Regions from separate parts of the Amycolatopsis sp. cmx-8-4 genome, predicted to be linked through region 2. Evidence: riboswitches for the same ligand, from Rfam matches in the RefSeq annotation. Region 2 holds a riboswitch; the other holds the start of a gene.
What was found. A riboswitch is a leader RNA that binds a small molecule or an ion and turns the genes downstream of it on or off. The one in region 2 is predicted to bind thiamine pyrophosphate.

Region 1 (9,564 bases), on a different contig from region 2:
ATCACCGAGCTCGCCGAGGCCTGCGGTGTCACGCCCACCGCCGTCCTGCGCGAAGTCGAGCGGCTGACCGGTGGCGGGATCCTGGAAGACCGGCGGGTGGGCCGCAGCCGGCTCGTCAAGGCGCGTACCGACACCCCGCTCTACCCGCCGCTGAGCGAGCTCATCGCCGTCACCTTCGGGCCGATGCCGCTGCTCGCCGAGGCCTTGTCTGGGCTGGCCGGCGTGCGCGAGGCCTACATCTACGGCTCCTGGGCCGCGCGCTACAGCGGTGAACCCGGTCTTCCGCCCGGCGACGTCGACGTCCTCGTGGTCGGTTCGCCCGATCCGGACGCGCTCTTCGACTCGGCGGAACAGGTGTCACGGCGGCTGGGGCGCGAGGTCAACGTCCACCGGGTCTCGCCCGAGTCGTGGGCGGCGAGCACCACCGATCCGTTCCTCACCAGCGTGCGTGAGCGTCCGCTGGTGAAACTCAGCCAGGAGACCTGATGCCGCTGTGGAACCAAGGCCGCGAACGGATCGACGCGTTCCTCGCGCGCGGCGCCATCGAGCACGTTCCGGCGTCGCGGGAGGCGGCCGAGGCCGAGCTCGTCAGGGCCCGTACGCACCTCGCGTCGGCGCGGCAGCTGCAGGACACGGATCCGGAAGGTGCCTACACGCTGGCCTACGACAGCGCACGGCGTGCGCTGGCCGCCGTCCTGCAGAACCAGGGCCTGCGGGTGACGAGCCGGGGTGGGCACGTCACCGTCTACGAGGCGGTTCTCGCTCAGCTGGATCCGCCACTGGGGCCGGTTTTGCGCCCCTTCAACCGGATGCGGGTGCGGCGCAACGAAGTCGCCTACCGGTCTTCGGAGGCGCCCTCGGTGACCGCGGAAGATGTGACGGCCGACGTGGCGAAGGTCGAGGCCCTCATCGAGGTCGCCGAGAAGGCGATCCCGACCATGCCACGCTATTGACCGCCGAGCGCCGGCCGCTCACTCCGCGCGAGAGAGCGGTCCTGGACCTGCTGCTGGCTACGGACTTTCCCGGTGCCGCGGCACTTCGTGCCCAGGCGCGCACGGCCGAGGTGACCGGCCGCTGCCCGTGCGGGTGTCCCACGATCGACCTCGCCGTCGACGCAACAGTGACGGTGGCCGAGGTCGAGAGCCGGGTGGCCGTGGACGTCGACGTGGCGAACGGCGGGCTCATCGTGTTCGTCGACGAAGGCCGCTTGTCCGGCCTCGAATACTGGAGCGTGGCCGACGAGACCCCGGTCGAGTTCCCGCCGCCGGAGGAAATCCGAGTAGTGACAGCACCAGGTGACGGCTCCGGAGTTCTGCCACCCTCGGAACCGTGAGCGTCTACGTCATCTCCGAGGTCGAGATCCTCGACGAAACCGAAGCCCAGCGCTACCGCGAACTCGCCCAAGCGTCGATCACGGGGTACCAAGGACGCTACATCGTCCGGGGCGCGGCGCCGGATGCCCTCGAAGGCGACTTCGACGAGCACAAGCGCGTGGTCCTCGTCGAGTTCCCGGACCGGGATACCGCCGAACGCTGGTACGCCTCCGCCGAGTACGCCGAAGCGCTCGAGCTGAGCAAGACCGCGCTGCGGCGGCGGTTGCTGCTCGTCGACGGCGTGGCCTAACGTCGGCTGCGTGGAGCCGCTGACCGCTGATCTCTTCGCGCCGCAATGCCCGTCGGCCGACACGCCGTTCCGGATCGGGGACAAGTGGGGCGGCATGGTCGTTGTCTGTCTGAAGGACGGGCCGCGCCGCTTCTCCGAGCTGCGCGTGCCGCTCCGGAACATCAGCCCGAAAGTGCTCACCGAGACGCTGCGGTCCCTGGAGCGCGACGGGATGATCACCCGCAAGACCTACGACGAGAACCCGCCACGCGTCGAGTACACGCTGACGGACTTGGGCCGGACCCTGTTCGAGCCCATGGACCGCTGCCGCGAGTGGGCGGAGAAGTACCTGCCGAGCCTGCGAGAAGCCCGGCAGGCCTACGACCGGGCGGACTAGCCGAGGAGGCCCATCAGCGCGATCGCGATCAGCACGACCGCGGTCGCGAGGGCGTTGATCCAGGCGCGCTGGGTGGCGGTCAGAGCGGCGGTGGCGGGGGTGCTGTTCATGGCGTTTTCCCTACGAGCGGGCCGATGCTTCCGGGGGTTCAGCGCGTTGACCATGCCGAGTGTTAGCAGCTGTGACGAAGCTCACCCGATCATGCCGCTGACCAGCGGAAACGGCACTCAGCCGTCCGAGTGGCGGTGGCTGCGGGCGGTGAACCAGAGCACCCCGCCGGCCGCGGCCACCATCGTCGCGAATGCCACTGTGCCCACTATGATCGCCTGCGTCATATCTGCCTCTCGGGTCCGAAGTCCTTTACCGAGAGACGCCGAACGCGGGCTTTCGTGCACTCAGAGTAGCCGGGATCACAATCCGTCGAGGGTCTCGTTGATCTGCTTGGCCAGCGCGAAGTCCTTCTTCGTCAGCCCACCCGCCGAATGCGTGCTGAGGTGGAAGGTCAGCGTGCGCCAGCGGATGTCGATGTCCGGGTGGTGGTCGGCGGCCTCGGCCAGCACCGCGACGCGGTCCACCACCTCGATCGCCTTCGGGAAGCTCGGCAGCTCCACCTCGCGCCGGATGACCTTGCCCGTGCGGACCCACCCGTGCAGCAGGGCTCGATCGGCCTCGTCGTCGCTCAAGATTTCCGTCATGCCTCCATCGTCCAACGTCCTGGACTAAGGTGCACGGTTGCCACGGGAGTCCGGTGAGCCGGGCTGAGAGGCGGGGTGACCCGCGACCGTTAGCACCTGATCCCGGATCATGCCGGCGAAGGGAGGGCTTTCCCTCCTCGTCCGGCGAAGTGCAGGAGGGTAGATGAAACGCAGTGCTGTTCGCGCCGCGACGGCCATCGCCGTCGTCAGCGTCGTCACAGCGGCGTGTTCGCTGTCGGACGGGTCCGGTGACGCGAAGCAGACGCCCACCGTCACCCTGGTGACGCACGACTCCTTCCTGGCGCCGCAGGAGGTGCTCGACGCCTTCCAGCAGCAGTCGGGCATCAAGATCTCCGTGCTCAAGCAGGGCGACGCCGGTTCGCTGACCAACAAGCTCGTGCTCACCAAGGCGAACCCGGTCGGCGACGTCGCGTACGGCGTCGACTCGACCTTCGCCTCGCGCGCGCTCGCCGAGGGCGTCTTCGAGCCCTACACCAGCCCGGAGGCCGACCGCGGGCCGCAGCGCTACGCCGTCGACCCGGAGCACAGGCTCTCGGCGGTCGACGTCGGCGACGTCTGCGTCAACGTCGACACGAACTACTTCACGGCCAAGGGGATCCCGGCGCCGGAGTCGTACGACGACCTGGCCGACCCGAAGTACAAGGACCTGCTGGTCGCGGAGGACCCGGCGACGGCGTCGCCCGGGCTCGCGTTCCTGCTCGGCACCGTCGCGAAGTACGGCGAGGCCGGTTGGAAGGACTACTGGACCAAGCTGAAGGCCAACGGCCTCAAGGTGGTCAGCGGCTGGGAAGAGGCCTACACGAAGGAGTTCTCGGGCTCGTCCGGCAAGGGGCCGCGGCCGATCGTCGTCTCGTACGCGTCGTCGCCGGCCGCCGAGGTGGGCGACGACGGGAAACCGCGGACGAAGGCGCTGCTCGACACCTGTTACCGGCAGGTCGAGTACGCCGGGGTGCTGGCCGGCGGCAAGCAGGAGGAGAACGCGCGCAAGGTCGTCGACTTCCTGCTTTCGCAGCAGTTCCAGGCGACCGTGGCGGCCAACATGTACGTCTACCCGGCGCGCCAGGGCGTCGATCTGCCGGCGGGCTGGGCGCAGGTCGCGCCGCTGCCGCAGAAGCCGCAGGCGCTGACCGCGGACCAGGTGCAGGCCGGGCGTGAGAAGTGGATCGGCGAATGGCGCGCGCTCGTGCAGTGACCTCCGGAGGCTCCCGAAACGCCGCGGTCTTGGCGCCGCCGCGGACCGCCCGCGGGCTCGGCCTGGCGCTGCTCGGGCTGGCCCCGATCGGTTTCCTGGTGGTGTTCTTCGCCTGGCCGGTGCTGGCGATCGTCGGCCGCGGGTTCGCCGCGGGCGGGCTCGACGTCGTGCTGGGCGACCCGCAGACGTGGCGGCTGGCGGGCTTCACGGTGGCCACCGCCGCGGGCTCGACGGTCGTCGCGGTGCTGGCCGGGCTGCCGGTGGCGTTCCTGCTTTCCCGGGTGCGGCTGCCCGGCGTCGGCCTGGCGCGGACGCTGGTGCTGGTGCCGTTCGTGCTGCCGACCGTGGTGGTCGGGCTGGCGTTCCGGGCGCTCTGGCCGGACGGCGGGGTGCTGCCGATCGTGCTGGCCAACGCGTTCTTCAACGTCGCCGTCGTCGCGCGGACCGTCGCCGGGCTCTGGGCACGGCTGGATTCGCGGACGTCCGACGCCGCGCGGGCGCTCGGCGCGTCACCGTGGCGGGCGTTCCGGTCGGTGACGCTGCCCGCGCTGGCGCCCGCGATCGCGTCCGCCGCGGCCGTGGTTTTCCTGTTCTGCGCCACCAGTTTCGGTGTCGTGCTGATCCTCGGCGGCGCCCGGTACCGGACCCTCGAGACGGAGATTTACCTCCGGACGGTCGACCTGCTCGACCTCTCCGGCGCGTCGGCGCTTTCGCTGATCCAGTTCGCCGCGGTCGTCGCGGCTCTGGTCGTCGGCGGGCTGGCGCGGCGGCGCAAGGAAGGTGCCAGGATCGGTTCCGGCGCTCCGCGACGCCCTCGCGGCGGCGAGTGGTGGGTCGTCGGCGCGGCGGGCGTCGTACTGGCCCTGCTGCTGACGCCGATCGTCGCGTTGCTCGCCGAGTCGGTGTCCACTTCGGACGGCTGGAGCCTCGCGGGGTACCGGGCGCTCGCGGGCACCGGCGAGAAGGGCGCGCTGCAGGTGTCCGGCTGGGACGCCGCGCTGAACTCGCTGAAGGTGGCCATCGACGCGACGCTGCTGGCGCTGGTCGTCGGCGTGCTCGCGTCGGTGGTGCTGGTGGCGCTGCGCCGGTCGCCGGTGCGGGCCGCGCGCGGCCTCGGCGAGACGCTCGACGCCGCGCTGATGCTGCCGCTCGGGGTGTCCGCGGTGACCGTCGGTTTCGGGTACCTCGTGACGCTCGACGCGCTGCCCGGCGACCTGCGGACGTCGCCCTACCTGGTGCCGCTCGCGCAGGCGCTGGTGATCATCCCGCTGATCGTGCGGATGGTGCTGCCGGTGCTGCGCTCGGTCGACGTCCGGCTGCGGCAGGCCGCGTCGACGCTCGGCGCGAGCCCGCTGCGGGTGTGGCGGGAGATCGACCTGCCGCTGACGCTGCGGCCGCTGGTCGCGGCGGCGGGGTTCGGGTTCGTCGTGGCACTCGGCGAGTTCGGCGCGACGAGCTTCCTGGCGCGGCCGACGTCGCCGACGCTGCCGGTCGCGATCGCGTCGCTGATGGGGCGCCCGGGGGAGCTGAACAACCAGATGGCGTACGCCGCGTGCGCGTTGCTGATGCTCGTGACGGTGCTGGCGGTCGCGCTGATCGACCGGCTCGGGGCCGCGCGCGGCCGGGTGGGAGAGTTCTGATGGCGTTGTCGGTGCGGGACCTGACCGTCCACTATGGATCGTTCGTCGCGGTGCGCGACGCCCGGCTGGACATCGCCGACGGCGAGGTCCTGGCGCTGCTCGGCCCGTCGGGCTCGGGCAAGTCGACGCTGCTGCGCGCGATCACCGGACTGGAGCCGTCGGCCCGCGGCACGGTCAGCTGGGACGGTGAGGACCTCGGCGCGGTGCCGGTGCACCGGCGCGGCTTCGGCTTGGTGTTCCAGGACGGCCAGCTGTTCGGCCACCGCGACGTCGCCGCGAACATCGCGTTCGGCCTGCGGATGCACGGCGTGCCGCGGGCCGCGTGGGCGGGGCGCGTCGCCGAGCTGCTGGAGCTGGTCGGGCTGTCCGGCTTCGAGCGGCGGCGGGTGACGGAGCTGTCGGGCGGGCAGGCGCAGCGAGTCGCGCTGGCCCGGGCGCTCGCGCCGGAGCCGCGCCTGCTGCTGCTGGACGAGCCACTGTCCGGTTTGGACGCCGGGTTGCGCGAGCAGCTGGCCATGGATCTGGCGGACCTGTTGCGGCGCAGCAAGATCACGGCGTTGCTGGTGACGCACGACCAGGAGGAGGCGTTCACCCTGGCCGACCGGGTCGCGGTGCTCGACGCCGGCGAGGTCCGCCAGGAAGGCGCGGTCCGCCGCGTGTGGCGCAACCCGCTGGACGACGACGTGGCCCGTTTCCTGGGGGTGACGTCGTTCGTAGACGGGGTTGCGACGGGTGGCGTGGTCCACACTGGGCTCGGGAACGTGCCGGTGCCGGACGTCGACGACGGCCCGGTGCGACTGGGGTTGCGCCCGCACGCGCTGCGGGTGGCCGGCTCGGGTGTCGCGGGCGAGGTGGTGGCGGCGGTCCACCGCCGCGAGCACGTGCGGCTGGTGGTCCGGCTGGCGGAGTCCACTGTGGACGCGGTCGCTCCGGCGGCGACGGACTTCCGGGCCGGGGACGCTGTGCGACTGGAGTTCGACCCGGATGGCGTCGCCCTGGTCGGCTAACGCGAGTCCGTGAATGGCACATTGAGGGACTTAGAGTCCCTCAATGTGCCATTCACGGACTTCAGCCGTCGCGAGTGGACAGTCGCGCGTAAGCCAGCGACAGCCCGATCACGATGTAACAAGCCGCCCGCAACGCCCCTTCGCCCAGCATCTGCGTGCCCATCGGGTCCTGCAGCACCTCCGCCGGTGCCAGCGACCAGTTCTGCGTCAACAAGAACGGGTGCAGCCAATCCAGCGAAGTCAGGAACCCCAGGATCGTGAACACGATGTCCGCCGCCAGCACGGATGCCACCACCAGCATCGGGTGTTCCGTCCAGCTGGAGATCGCCAGCGCCACCGCGCCGACCGCCCACAGCTGCAGCACGACCCAGCCCGCCACCAGCAGGATCCGGGCCAGCGCGCCGCCCACGGACAGCGTGGTTCCCGACAGCGTGAACAGCGAGTCCGTGCCGTTGATGATCAGGCCGGTCACCACGCCCGTGAAACACATCGCCAGCACCGAAACCACCGACACCGTCGCGACGCCGAACGCCTTGACCGCCAGCAGCCGGCCGCGGCCGACCGGGGCGATCAGCCAGCCGCGCAGGGTTCCGTGTGATGTCTCGCCCGCGATCGCGTCCGCGCCCGCCATGGCCGAGGCCAGCGGCAGGAGCAGGGTCAGCGTCATCACGATCGCCGCGATCGGCAGCACGAAGGCGTTGTTGACGGCGGACGCGAGCAGCGCTCCGCCGCCGTCGTCCGGGCCGCCGCCGGACTGCGCGTCTTCGCTCACCAGCGTCAGGCCGATGCCGATCACCACCGGGATCAGCGCCAGCAGGCCCAGCACGGCGAGCGTGCGCGGCCGCCGGAAGATCCAGCGCAGCTCCGCGGCCAGCAGCCGGGGCAGCGGCACCGAGTCGTGGCCCGTGCGGACCGCCGGTGCCTCGAGAACCGCGGTCATTCCGCACCCTCCGTCAGTCGCGCGAACAGGTCTTCCAGGCCGGTGCGCGCCCGCGTCGCCTCGTGGACCGCGACCCCCGCGCCCACCAGGACCTGCAGCACCCGCGGCGCCTCGGTCGCCGTGAGGTCGGCGCGGATCCCGTCCGGCGTCAGCCGCGCGCCGATCCGGTTCTCCCGCAGTACTTCCACGGCCTGCTCGGCGTCCGGCGTGCGGACCAGCAGGGCCGCGTTCCCGGACTCCAGCAGCTCCGCCAGCTCGCCCTGCGCGACGACGTTCCCGGCCTGCAGCACGGCGACGTGCGTGCAGGTCGCCTCCACCTCGGCCAGCAGGTGCGACGACACCAGCACGGTGACGCCCTCGGCGTGCAGCTCGGCCACGATCCTGCGGATCTCCCTGGTACCAGCAGGGTCGAGGCCGTTGGTCGGCTCGTCGAGCACGACCATCTTCCGCGGCACGAGCAACGCCGAAGCGAGGCCGAGCCGTTGCTTCATGCCGAGCGAGTAACCCTTGTACCGCCGGCGCGCGGCGACGCTCAGCCCGACGCGTTCGAGCGCGGAGTCGACCGCGAACGGGATCCCGGACGACGCCAGCCGCGGTTCGGCCGCGGCGAAGCGCAGCAGGTTGTCGCGGCCGGAGAGGAACGGGTGGAAGCCCGGCCCCTCGACCAGCGCGCCGACGTCCGGCAGCGCGTGCGCGGCGGCGTCGGGCATCTTGCGGCCGAGCAGCTCGACCTCGCCCTCGGTCGGGCGCACCAGGCCCAGCAGCATCCGGATGGTGGTCGTCTTGCCCGAGCCGTTCGGCCCGAGCATCCCGACGACCGCGCCTTCGGGGATGTCGAGGTCGACGTGGTCCACCGCGACCGTGCCGCGGTAGACCTTGCGCAGCCCCCGGGTGCGCGCGGCCAGGGGAACCGCCGGGGCGGACGTCTCCGTGGAGACGTCCGCCCCGGACTCGACAGTCGTACTGGTCACTTCTGACCCAGCGCTTCGTACAGGACCTGCTCCGGCACCGCACCGGCGGCGAACCGGCCGTCATCGGTCAGGATCGCGCTGCCCACCTTCGTGGTGATGAGGTGGCCGCTGCCCCAGGTGCCGCTGACCTTCTTGGTGAACCGGTCGAGCAGGGCCTGCGGGTCGGCGCCCCGGCCCTGACGGTCACCCTGCTGCTTCGGCGCCGCGTTCAGCGCGTCGGCCGGGATCGTGCCGGTGATGACGGTGTCCCAGCCGTCGCCGACGACCTTGGTCGCCTGCTTCGCCTGCTCGGCGAGGTCCTTGTCCTTCTGGTCCACCGTCGGCGTCTTCTCCTGCACCTTGGCGCCCTTCGGCGGGGTGAAGGTGAAGAGGTCGGCCGGCTGCTGGGTGAACTCGATCTGGCTGAACGCGACCTCGAGCGCCGGCGACGTCGTCCCGTTGCTCAGCACCGAAACCCGCAGTGGCATCCGCGTCTGCGAGTCGACGGCCACGCGGATCTCACGCAGCAGCGTGCGCTCGCTCGGCTTCGGCGTCAGGACCAGCTCGTAGGCCGGGCGGTCGGCGACGGTCGCGGTGCCGTCGACCGACACCGTGCTGCTCTCGCGGACCTTCGCCAGCAGCTCGGTGGCGGTCGCGACCGGGTCGGCCGTCTTCTCGCTGCCCGCGCCCTTCTGCTTGGCCACGTCCGCCGGGATGGTCACCTTGGTCGCGGTGTTGGTCTTGGAGCTGTAGTCCCAGACGGTCGTCCCGTCGTGGACCACGGTCTCCTGGCCGGTGCCCTGGGTGACGGCGAGCCGGCTCTTGCCCGCGCCGTCGGTGAAGATGTGCGCCGAGTCGATGTTCAGCGCGGACGCCCCCGGGATCGCGTTCCCCACCGCCGGCAGGCCGAGGTCGTTGCTGACCTTCAGCGTGCCGTCGAACGCGCCCGGCTTCGCCTGCATGACCGACTGCACCAGGTCTTCGGCGCTCACCTGCGGCAGTGCCGGCTTGTCGTCGGCGCTGGCCGGCATCGCGATGACCGCGAGCCCGCCGACACCGAGAGCGGTGCCCACGACCGCCGCGGTGATGCCCTTCGTCTTCGTCTTCATGCGTCTCTCCC
Region 2 (9,564 bases):
CGCGGGCAGCGCGCCTTGATCGCGGTGCCGACGCCGGCGGCGAGCCCGCCGCCGCTCACCGGCACCAGCACGACGTCGACGTCCGGCAGGTCTTCGGCGATCTCCAGGCCCGCGGTGCCCTGCCCGGCGATGATCGCCGCGTGGTCGTAGGGCGGGACGAGGGTCAGCCCGCGTTCGGCGGCCAGTTCGTGCGCTTTGGCCTCGTGTTCGCCGATCGGCACCTCGATCACCTCGGCACCGTACGAGCGGGTGGCCTCGACCTTGATCCGCGGCGCGACGTCCGGCACGACGATCACCGCGGGCACGCCGTACCACTGTGCCGCGTACGCGACGGCCTGCGCGTGGTTGCCGCTCGAGTAGGCGATGACGCCGCGGGCGCGCGTCGCGTCGTCGAGGGTGCCGATCGCGTTGAACGCGCCGCGCACCTTGAACGCGCCGATCGGTTGCAGGCTCTCGGGTTTGAGCCACAAGGACTTGCGCGGGTCCCACGTTTGGAGCAACAGCGGCGTGCGCACGGCGACACCCTCGACGCGCTTCGCGGCGGCCTCGATGTCGGAGATCGTCACCAGTTCCATCTGCCGAGTATGTCAAGAAACCGTGCGATTTGCACTGTCTATTGTGGACAGTCGGAGTGGCGCTCCTCACGCTGCGGCAACGAGGGGAGTTTCCCGCGCGCCTTACACGTTGGACAGGGGAGAAGACTTACTACCGGATCGGGATCATGAGCAAGGAGAACGCAGCGACTTCCGAAACGAAGGAAGCAAAGTCAGGACTGCGCATCGCGCAGGTGATGGCGGCGGCGCTCGCGGCGGTGACGGCGGCGCTGCTGGGGTCGACGCTCGGCGTAGCGGGCACGGTGGCCGGCGCGGGCGTGGCGAGCGTGATCACCACGGTCGGCGGCGAGGTTTACCTGCGCTCACTGCAGCGCACGCGCGCGGCCGCGTTGAAGGCCCGGCAGCTGGCGACTTCGGGGATCCGCCGCCGAGGCGGCGTCGAGGTGCCCTTGGCCGAGCAGCCCACGGTCCGGCTGAAGCGCCCGGACGACCTGCCCACCGACGGTCCGGACGACGAGCCGGGCAGGCTGCGCAAACTGCGCTGGCCGCTGATCATCGGCACGAGCGTGGTGGCCTTCGCGGTGGCGATCCTGGCGATGGTCAGCGTGGACGCGGCCACGGGCGGCAAGGTGGCGGGCGGCACGGGCGCGGGCATCGGCAAGATCTTCGGCAGCGGCTCGGGCCCTTCGACCCCGACCCCGTCGACGACGCCCTCGACCTCGACGAACGACACCCAGGACTCACCGACGGACACGTCGTCGACGACGACGCAGTCGAACACCCCACCGACGACCTCGTCGGACACGCCGACCACGACCCCGACAACGCCGAGCACGACCTCCCAGAAGCCGACGACCTCGGCCGCACCCCCGACCAGCCAGGGCGCGGCGGCCACCCCGACCCCGTAAAGCCGTGAAGGCCTCCTTACCGGCTCTTATGGCCGGTAAGGAGGCCTTCACGGACTTCAGCGTCAGGCGAGGTGGGACCGCAAGTCGCGGGCTGCGGCCGCTGGGTCCTCCGCCTCCGTGATCGCCCGGACCACCACGATCCGCGACGCCCCCGCCGTCAGGACTTCCGGCAACCGTGGGACGTCGATGCCGCCGATGGCGAACCACGGCCGGGACACCGCGGCGGCGGCCGTGGAACGGACCAGGTCCAGGCCCGGTGCCGAGCGGCCCGGCTTGGTCGGCGTCGGCCAGCAGGGGCCCGTGCAGAAGTAGTCCACACCCGGCTCGGAGGCAGCGGCCGCAGCCTGCGAGAGAGAGTGCGTCGAGCGGCCGATCACCACGTCGTCGCCCACGATGCGGCGGGCCAGGGGGACCGGGATGTCGTCCTGGCCCAGGTGGAGGACGTCCGCGCCGACCGCCAACGCCACGTCCGCCCGGTCGTTCACCGAGAGCAGTGCTCCGTGACGCTCGCACGCCTCCGCCAGCACCTCCAGCGCCGCGATCTCGCCGGCGGCTTCCAAAGCGCCGGTCTTGTCCCGCAGCTGGATGATGTCGACGCCGCCGGACAGTGCCGCGTCGGCGAACGCGGCGAGGTCGCCGCGGGTCGTTCGGGCGTCCGTGCACAGGTACAGGCGCGCGGCGTCGAGGCGGGCGCGGATCTTGTCACCGGAGAGGGCGGGCATAGCGGCGACCGTACCTGGCCGGTTACCGGTCCGGCCAAAAGCAGGCCGGCCCTCGAGCGGTACGTGCCGTTGCCACCAAAGCCATCCGGCCGTGACTGTGGTTGGACTGGTAACGAACGGCACAGTAGGGTGGCCGAGTCCGCACGGGAGCCCGAGGCACGGGCTGAGAGGGAGCTGCCGCTCCGACCGTGGAACCTGATCCGGGTCATGCCGGCGCAGGGAGCGTGATCCCATGACGAACACCGTGGCCGTGGTCGGCGCCGGCGTGATCGGCCTGTCCGCGGCGTGGCGCGCGGCCGCGAAAGGTCACGCGGTCACCGTCCACGACCCCGAACCCGTGCGCGGCGGGGCGTCCTGGCTGGCCGGCGGCATGCTCGCCCCGGTCACCGAGGCCTGGCCGGGTGAGGAAGACGTCCTCGCCCTCGGCGAAGAGTCCCTCCGCCGGTGGCCCGGCTTCGCGCGCGACCTCAGTCAAGAAGGCGTCGACCCCGGGCTCGCCGAGCACGGGACGCTGGTCGTCGCCTTCGACAGCGCCGACGCCGGGCACCTCGACATCCTCGCCGGCTACCTGCACTCCCTCGGCCGCGCGGCCGAACGCCTCACCGGGCGCGAGGCCAAGCGGCTCGAGCCCGGCGTCGCGTCCGTCCGAAGTGGACTCCACGTACCCGGCGACCTGGCCGTGGACAACCGGAAACTGCTCAACGCGCTGTACGCGGCCTGCGTCAACCACCAAGTCCGGTTCGTCCGCGAACGCGTCGAAACGATCCCGGACGCCGACGCCGTCGTGCTCGCCGCCGGCGCCTGGACCGGGCGGCTGCACCCGCGGCTCGCCGACGCCGTCCGCCCGCTCAAGGGCGAGATCCTCCGGCTGAAACCGCGCCGCGGCTGCCTGCCGCCGCCGACGCGGACCGTCCGGGCCGTCGTCGAAGGCCGGCCGATCTACCTCGTCCCGCGCGGCGACCAGGAGCTCGTTCTCGGCGCGACGCAGTACGAAGCGGGCTTCGACCAGGCCGTCACCGCGCGCGGCGTCCGCGAGCTGATCGAGGGCGCCGAGCGCGTCTTCCCGGCGATCACCGAGTACGAGCTGGTCGAGACGGCCGCGGGCCTGCGCGCCGGCAGCCGTGACGCGCTGCCGTACCTCGGCGTCCTGGACGACGGCGTCTACGCCGCGACCGGGCACCACCGCAACGGCCTGCTGCTGGCCCCGGTGACCGCCGACGCCGTGGTCGCCTGGCTCGAAGGCGATAAGCCGCCCGAAGGCGTCGAAGCGGCTTCACCCGCCCGCCTGCACCAGAAGGAGCACGTGTGATGGAGATCAAGCTCAACGGCAAGTGGACGGAGTTCCCGGACGCCGCGACCGTCGCCGACGTCCTCGACGCCGCCGGCGGGCAGCGGCCCGGGATCGCCGTCGCGGTAGACGGCGTCGTCGTCCGCCGCGGCGACTGGACCACCGCCGCAGTGCCCAAGGGCGCGGCGCTCGACGTGCTCACCGCCGTCCAGGGAGGCTGAAGTGGACGAAGCACCGCTCGTCATCGGCACGCACAAGCTGTCGTCACGGCTGATCATCGGCACCGGCGGCGCGGCGAACCTCGCCGTGCTCGAACGGGCGCTGGTCGCGTCCGGCACCGAGCTGACGACCGTCGCCATGCGCCGCGTCGACGCCGAGGGCGGCTCCGGCGTCCTGGAACTGCTCCGGCGCCTCGGGATCGAGCTGCTGCCGAACACCGCGGGCTGCCGCACGGCCGCCGAAGCCGTGCTCACCGCGCGGCTGGCGCGCGAGGCGCTCGGTACCGATCTGATCAAGCTCGAAGTCCACGCGGACGACCGGACGCTGCTCCCGGACCCCGTCGAAACCCTCGACGCGGCCGAGCAGCTGGCCGCCGACGGGTTCACCGTGTTCGTCTACACGAACGACGACCCGGTGCTCGCGCTGCGCCTGGAGGAGGCCGGCTGCGCCGCCGTGATGCCGCTGGGCGCGCCGATCGGCACCGGCCTCGGGATCCGGAATCCGCACAACATCGAGCTGATCGTCTCGCGAGCAGGCGTCCCGGTGATCCTCGACGCCGGAATCGGCACCGCGTCGGACGCCACCCTGGCGATGGAGCTCGGCTGCGACGCCGTCCTGCTGTCCACTGCGGTCACCCGGGCCAGTGATCCCGAGCGGATGGCCGCGGCGATGCGGTCGGCCGTCGTCGCCGGGCGGCTGGCCCGCGGCGCTGGGCGGGTGCCGCAGCGCTTCTGGGCGCAGGCGTCGAGCCCGCCGCGGTGAACCGGAGCGCCTTAACACCGAACCTGCACCGCCAACCCGTAAGGTAGACGGAACTTTCCGGCGCACCCGCGCACGGGTGAGGGCAGAAGGAGCCAGCCGTGACCACATCGGTTCAGGACACCTCGGGCAGGTTGTACCTCGCCGTGGGCAGGCTGTCCCGGTCACTGCGCCAGGCCGGTGTGCCGGGCCCCGGCCACGGCGCGATCTCCGCGCTCGCGACGCTGGTCCACGCCGGTCAGCTGCGCCTCGGCGACCTCGCCGCCAAGGAAGGTGTCGCGGCGGCGACCATGTCGCGGATCATCGCGTCCCTGGTCGAGGCCGGGTACGTCAGCCGCGAGTCCGACCCGGTCGACCGGCGGGCGTGGCTGGCGAAGGCCACCGAAGAGGGCGAGCGGCTCGTGTCCGGCGTCCGGTCGACGCGTGTCCAGGAGCTGAACCGGCGGCTCGACAAGCTGTCGCCGGAACACCGCGAGGCACTGACCACGGCGCTCCCAGCACTCGAAGCGCTGATCGCCGACGAAGACCGCTAAGCGGCTTTCTGCCGTAGTTCGGCCAGCTCCGCGCGCAGGGCGCGGAGCTCTTCGAGGATCTCGCGGTTCGCTTCGGCCTGCGTCGCGGCCTGCTTCGCCTCTTCTTCGCGGATGTCTTGGCGCAGCTCGTCCTCCATGCCGCTGACCACGACGGCGATGAAGAGGTTCAGCACCGCGAAGCTGGACACGAGGATGTAGACGACGAAGAAGATCCAGGCCATCGGCGCCTGCTGCATGATCTCCTTCGCGATGTCCGGCCACGCCTCGCCGGTCATCACCTGGAACAACGTGAACAACGACGTCCCGAGGTCGCCGAAGTTCTCCGGCGAGATCACGCCGAACAGCTTGGTCGCCATCACCCCCGCGACGAAGATGATCAGCCCGAGCAGCGCGGCGATCGACGCCATCCCGGGGATCGCCGCGAGCAGCCCGGAGACGACCTTGCGCATCGACGGCACGACGGAGATCAGCCGCAGCACCCGGAGCACGCGCAGCGACCGCAGCACCGCGAACGGCCCGGTCGCCGGGATCACCGCGATGCCGACGACCAGCAGGTCGAAGACGTTCCAGTTGTCCCGGAAGAACGCGCCGCGGTAGGCGTAGAACTTCGCCAGCAGCTCGGCGACGAAGATGCCGAGCGCGATGTGGTCGAGGGTGTGCAGGAGGCCGCCGTAGCCGTCGATCAGCGACGTCGACGTCTCCATGCCGAGGGTGACCGCGTTGAACACGATCACCGCGATGATGAAGTTCTGGAAGCGGCGGTCCTCGAGGAACCTCGCCACCCGCTCGCGCCCGGTCAAGGCCGTCCCCCGTTGTGGTCAAGGATCAGTAAACGAGGAAAGGGTAACCGGACGGGTACTCAGCGCTCTTCGGGTGCCAGCCGCCAGAAGGCCGGGGCTGGTGTGGTTCGGGCGCCCGCGCGGTGCCGTGTCGCGCGGGCGCCGGCGACCGGTTTGCCCGGGTGTCGGGCCCGGACCGCGGGAAGGTCGCGGCCGCGGCCCGGGCGAGTGGGCGGGGTCCGGCGGGTGACCCGCGATCTTCGGGGCCGGCCGCCGGACAGCCTGTTTCGGTCGCCCCAGCGCAGGGTTTCGTGCGCGAATGGCGGCGACCGGCGGGTCTTCGGGCGCAGGTTGCCGCAAGTCGTGCCGGTACTCAGCGCTCTTCGGGTGCCAGCCGCCAGAAGGCCGAGACCGGCCCGACCTTGGCGCCCATCGGGTAGGCGTGCTCGACCGCCTGGGACACGAACCACTTGCCGTAGCGGGCCGCTTCCACCACCGACATGCCCTTCGCCAGGCCCGCCGTCAGCGCCGACGCCATCGTGTCGCCCGCGCCGTGCGTGTGCTGGGTCGGGTAGCGCTCGCCCGGCAGCTCCACGAACGTCGAGCCGTCGAAGAGCAGGTCGACGCACTCCGGGTCCGCCTGCAGGTGGCCGCTCTTGACCAGGACGTAGCGCGGGCCCATCCGGTGTAGCACCACCGCCGCGGTGTGCATGCCCTCGCGGTCCTTCACCGTCATCCCGGTCAGCAGCCGGACCTCGTCGAGGTTCGGGGTGAGCACCGTCGCGCGCGGCAGGAGCTCGTCGCGCAGGGCGCGCAGGCCGGCGTCGTCGAACAGCGGGTGGCCGTGCATCGAGGCCGCGACCGGGTCGACGACGAACGGGATCTTCTCGTCGCGGCCGATCTCCGCCTTGTCGCACGCCGCCGCGACGGCGTCGATGATCGCCGCGGACGCCAGCATGCCCGTCTTGGCCGCGCCGACACCCATGTCCGCCGCGACGGCCTCGATCTGCCCGGCCACGATGTGCGGCGGCAGGTCGGCGCGGTCGTGCACGCCCAGGGTGTTCTGCACCGTGACGGCGGTGACCGCGACCAGGCCGTGGACGCCGCAGGTCAGGAACGTGCGCAGATCCGCTTGCAGACCGGCGGCGCCGCCGGAGTCCGAACCGGCGATGGTCAACGCGGTGGGCGGGCTCGTGGTCATTCTCTTCCCGACTTCTGGTCTAGGCCAATCGGCCGCTTTTGCTTCATCAACAGGCCACCACGGTGGCACATTGTGTGGGCTACTCACCAGTTACCAATCTGGCAGGAAGTAGGCGGATACGGTCCGCAGCCGGTCTGCACGAGGCGCCGGTTTCCGCCGTGGCTGCTGTCGGATTGGTAACCATCGGCACTGTATGGGCGAAGGAGCCTGGATGAAGCTCTTCTCGGTGGTACTCCTCACGGCCGCTCTCACGTTCTCCGGGGCGACCGCCGCCAATGCGGACGGCCCGAAGCTCTCCCACGTCACGACGGTCGGCGTGCACAACACGTACGACCCGGCGGCCTACGACTACCTGGCCAGGGCGCTCGACGCCGGCTCGTCGCTGATCGAGCTCGACGTATGGCCCGACTTCTTCACCCACGAGTGGAAGGTCAGCCACTCGAACCCGTTGGGGAACAGCAACAACTGCGTCGCGGCGACGTCGGCGGCGCAGCTGTACACCGGCGGGAAGAACAAGAACCTGGAGTACTGCCTCGACGACATCCGGATCTGGCTCGCGGCCCACCCGGGGCACACGCCGCTCACGCTCAAGCTCGAGATGAAGACCGGCTTCTCGGACAACACCGGCATGGGCCCGGACGAGCTGGACGCCACGTTCCGCTCGCACCTCGGCAGCGTCGCCTTCCGCCCGGGGGAGCTGCTCGGCGGCTACGGCACGCTCGACGACGCGGCCAAGGCGGACAACTGGCCGTCCGTGGACGCGTTGCGGGGCCGGGTGATCACCGAGATCATCCCGGGCACGGTGGAGGAGCAGAACCCGACCGACACGCTGAAGACCGACGTCGAGTACGGCCGCTACCTGGTCGGGCTCAAGAACGCCGGCCGGATCGGCGACGCCTACATCTTCCCGACCGTGCACGGCGCGGCCGGCGGTGACCCGCGCGACAAGTACACCGCCGACCTCAAGCCGTGGTTCGTGGTCTTCGACGGCGACGCGAACGCGTGGGTCACCCAGACCGGGCCGGGCTGGTACGACACCAACCACTACTACGTCGTGATGACCGACGGCCAGAACGTCGCGCCGGCCATCGACGCCCACAACCCGACGGTCGAGCAGGCCAACCAGCGCGTCGCCGACCTGGCGAAGCAGCACGCGTCGGTGATCACGTCCGACTGGACCGGGCTCACGACGGTGCTGCCCCAGGTGCTCGCCAGGGGTTAGACGGTCAGCACGAGCTTCCCGGCCACCCGGCCGGACTCACCCAGCTCGTGCGCCTTCGCCACGTCTTCCAGCGGGAAGGTCTGCTCGACGCGGACCTTCAGCTGACCGGCCTCGATCAGCTCGACGAGGCCGGTCAGCCCGCCGCGGTCCGGTTCGACGAGGATTCGTTCCGTCCGCACTTTCCGTTCGGCAGCCGCCTTTTCGACCCGGTCGCCGACGCCGCTGGGCACGCCGATCAGCAGTCCGCCTTCCTTGATCGCGGGCAGCCAGCGCAGGTCGCTCTCCTCGCCGACGAGTCCGAAGTAGACGTCCACATCGGACGCTGTCGCGGCTTCGTCGTGGTAGTCGATCGGCTCGTCGACGCCGAGTTCACGCAGCAGGTCGTGCTTGCCCGCGCTGGCCGTGCCGAGCACGTACGCGCCGCGCGCCTTGGCGATCTGGACGGCGAGGTGCCCGACCCCGCCCGCGGCGGCGTCGACGAACACCCGCTGTCCGCTGTGGACGTTCCCGACGTCGACCAGGCCCTGCCAGGCGGTCAGCCCGGCCAGCGGCAGCGCGGCGGCCTCGGCGAACGAGAGTCCGGCGGGCTTGCGCACGAAGTGGCGCGAGGGCGCGGTGACGTACTCCGCGTAGGCGTTGGCCGGGCGCGGGAACCAGGGCATGCCGAGGACTTCGTCGCCCTGCCGGACGCCGGTGGCGCCGAAGCCGGTCTCCTCGACGACGCCGGCGACGTCCCAGCCGACGGTGAACGGCGGCTCGCCGAGGAACCCGCCGCCGGCGCGCACCTTCCAGTCGACCGGGTTGATCCCGGCGGCGTGCACCCGCACCAGGACCTCCGTGGGCCCGGGGGCCGGCCGCGGTGCTTCGGTGACGGTCAGCACCTCCGGGCCGCCGAGTGCCTGCTGGGTCACGATGCGCATCTGTTCGCTCCTTCTTTCCGGGGTCGGCTCCTATACTCGGACGGGTAGGCACTTTTCGCCAGAAGGCACTTCTTCGTAAAGTAGGTACCCGATGGAAACCACCTGCGACCAGGACGGACCCTGGGACGTCTACCTCCGCAGCTGCCCGTGCCGTGACGTGCTGGACCTGCTGGCCAACAAGTGGACGGCCCTGGTCCTGGGCGCGCTGGCCCGCGGCCCGCACCGCTTCGGCGAGCTGCGCCGCGCGGTCGACGGCGTCAGCCAGAAGATGCTGACCCAGAACCTCCGCCAGCTGGAGCGCGACGGCTTCCTGACGCGCACGGTCTACCCGACGACACCGCCATCGGTGGAGTACGCGCTCACGGACATGGGCGCCGAGGTCGGCGCGCACCTGATCGCGCTGAGCGCCTGGTCCCAGGCCAACTTCGGCCGCATCCGCTCGGCCCGCGAGTCCTACGA

Region 1: another riboswitch for thiamine pyrophosphate. It lies ahead of ACLJQZ_RS15045 (thiamine ABC transporter substrate-binding protein); the one in region 2 lies ahead of thiO (glycine oxidase ThiO).

Annotation. Positions count from the first base shown of each region.
Region 1 covers NZ_JAEBDZ010000006.1:223,516-233,079, forward strand. The annotation lists gene ACLJQZ_RS15015 (ArsR family transcriptional regulator) at 1-486, shown strand, start outside; gene ACLJQZ_RS15020 (hypothetical protein) at 486-953, shown strand; gene ACLJQZ_RS15025 (hypothetical protein) at 950-1,333, shown strand; gene ACLJQZ_RS15030 (DUF1330 domain-containing protein) at 1,330-1,623, shown strand; gene ACLJQZ_RS15035 (winged helix-turn-helix transcriptional regulator) at 1,634-1,999, shown strand; gene ACLJQZ_RS15040 (4a-hydroxytetrahydrobiopterin dehydratase) at 2,410-2,694, opposite strand; TPP riboswitch at 2,727-2,836, shown strand; gene ACLJQZ_RS15045 (thiamine ABC transporter substrate-binding protein) at 2,858-3,907, shown strand; gene ACLJQZ_RS15050 (ABC transporter permease) at 3,985-5,547, shown strand; gene ACLJQZ_RS15055 (ABC transporter ATP-binding protein) at 5,547-6,554, shown strand; gene ACLJQZ_RS15060 (ABC transporter permease) at 6,616-7,494, opposite strand; gene ACLJQZ_RS15065 (ABC transporter ATP-binding protein) at 7,491-8,465, opposite strand; gene ACLJQZ_RS15070 (LolA family protein) at 8,462-9,553, opposite strand.
Region 2 covers NZ_JAEBDZ010000001.1:454,508-464,071, forward strand. The annotation lists gene ACLJQZ_RS02235 (threonine/serine dehydratase) at 1-575, opposite strand, end outside; gene ACLJQZ_RS02240 (hypothetical protein) at 722-1,462, shown strand; gene thiE (thiamine phosphate synthase) at 1,525-2,184, opposite strand; TPP riboswitch at 2,318-2,423, shown strand; gene thiO (glycine oxidase ThiO) at 2,417-3,493, shown strand; gene thiS (sulfur carrier protein ThiS) at 3,493-3,693, shown strand; gene ACLJQZ_RS02260 (thiazole synthase) at 3,695-4,453, shown strand; gene ACLJQZ_RS02265 (MarR family winged helix-turn-helix transcriptional regulator) at 4,552-4,983, shown strand; gene ACLJQZ_RS02270 (ion transporter) at 4,980-5,783, opposite strand; gene thiD (bifunctional hydroxymethylpyrimidine kinase/phosphomethylpyrimidine kinase) at 6,136-6,963, opposite strand; gene ACLJQZ_RS02280 (phosphatidylinositol-specific phospholipase C domain-containing protein) at 7,175-8,185, shown strand; gene ACLJQZ_RS02285 (NADP-dependent oxidoreductase) at 8,182-9,105, opposite strand; gene ACLJQZ_RS02290 (winged helix-turn-helix transcriptional regulator) at 9,197-9,564, shown strand, end outside.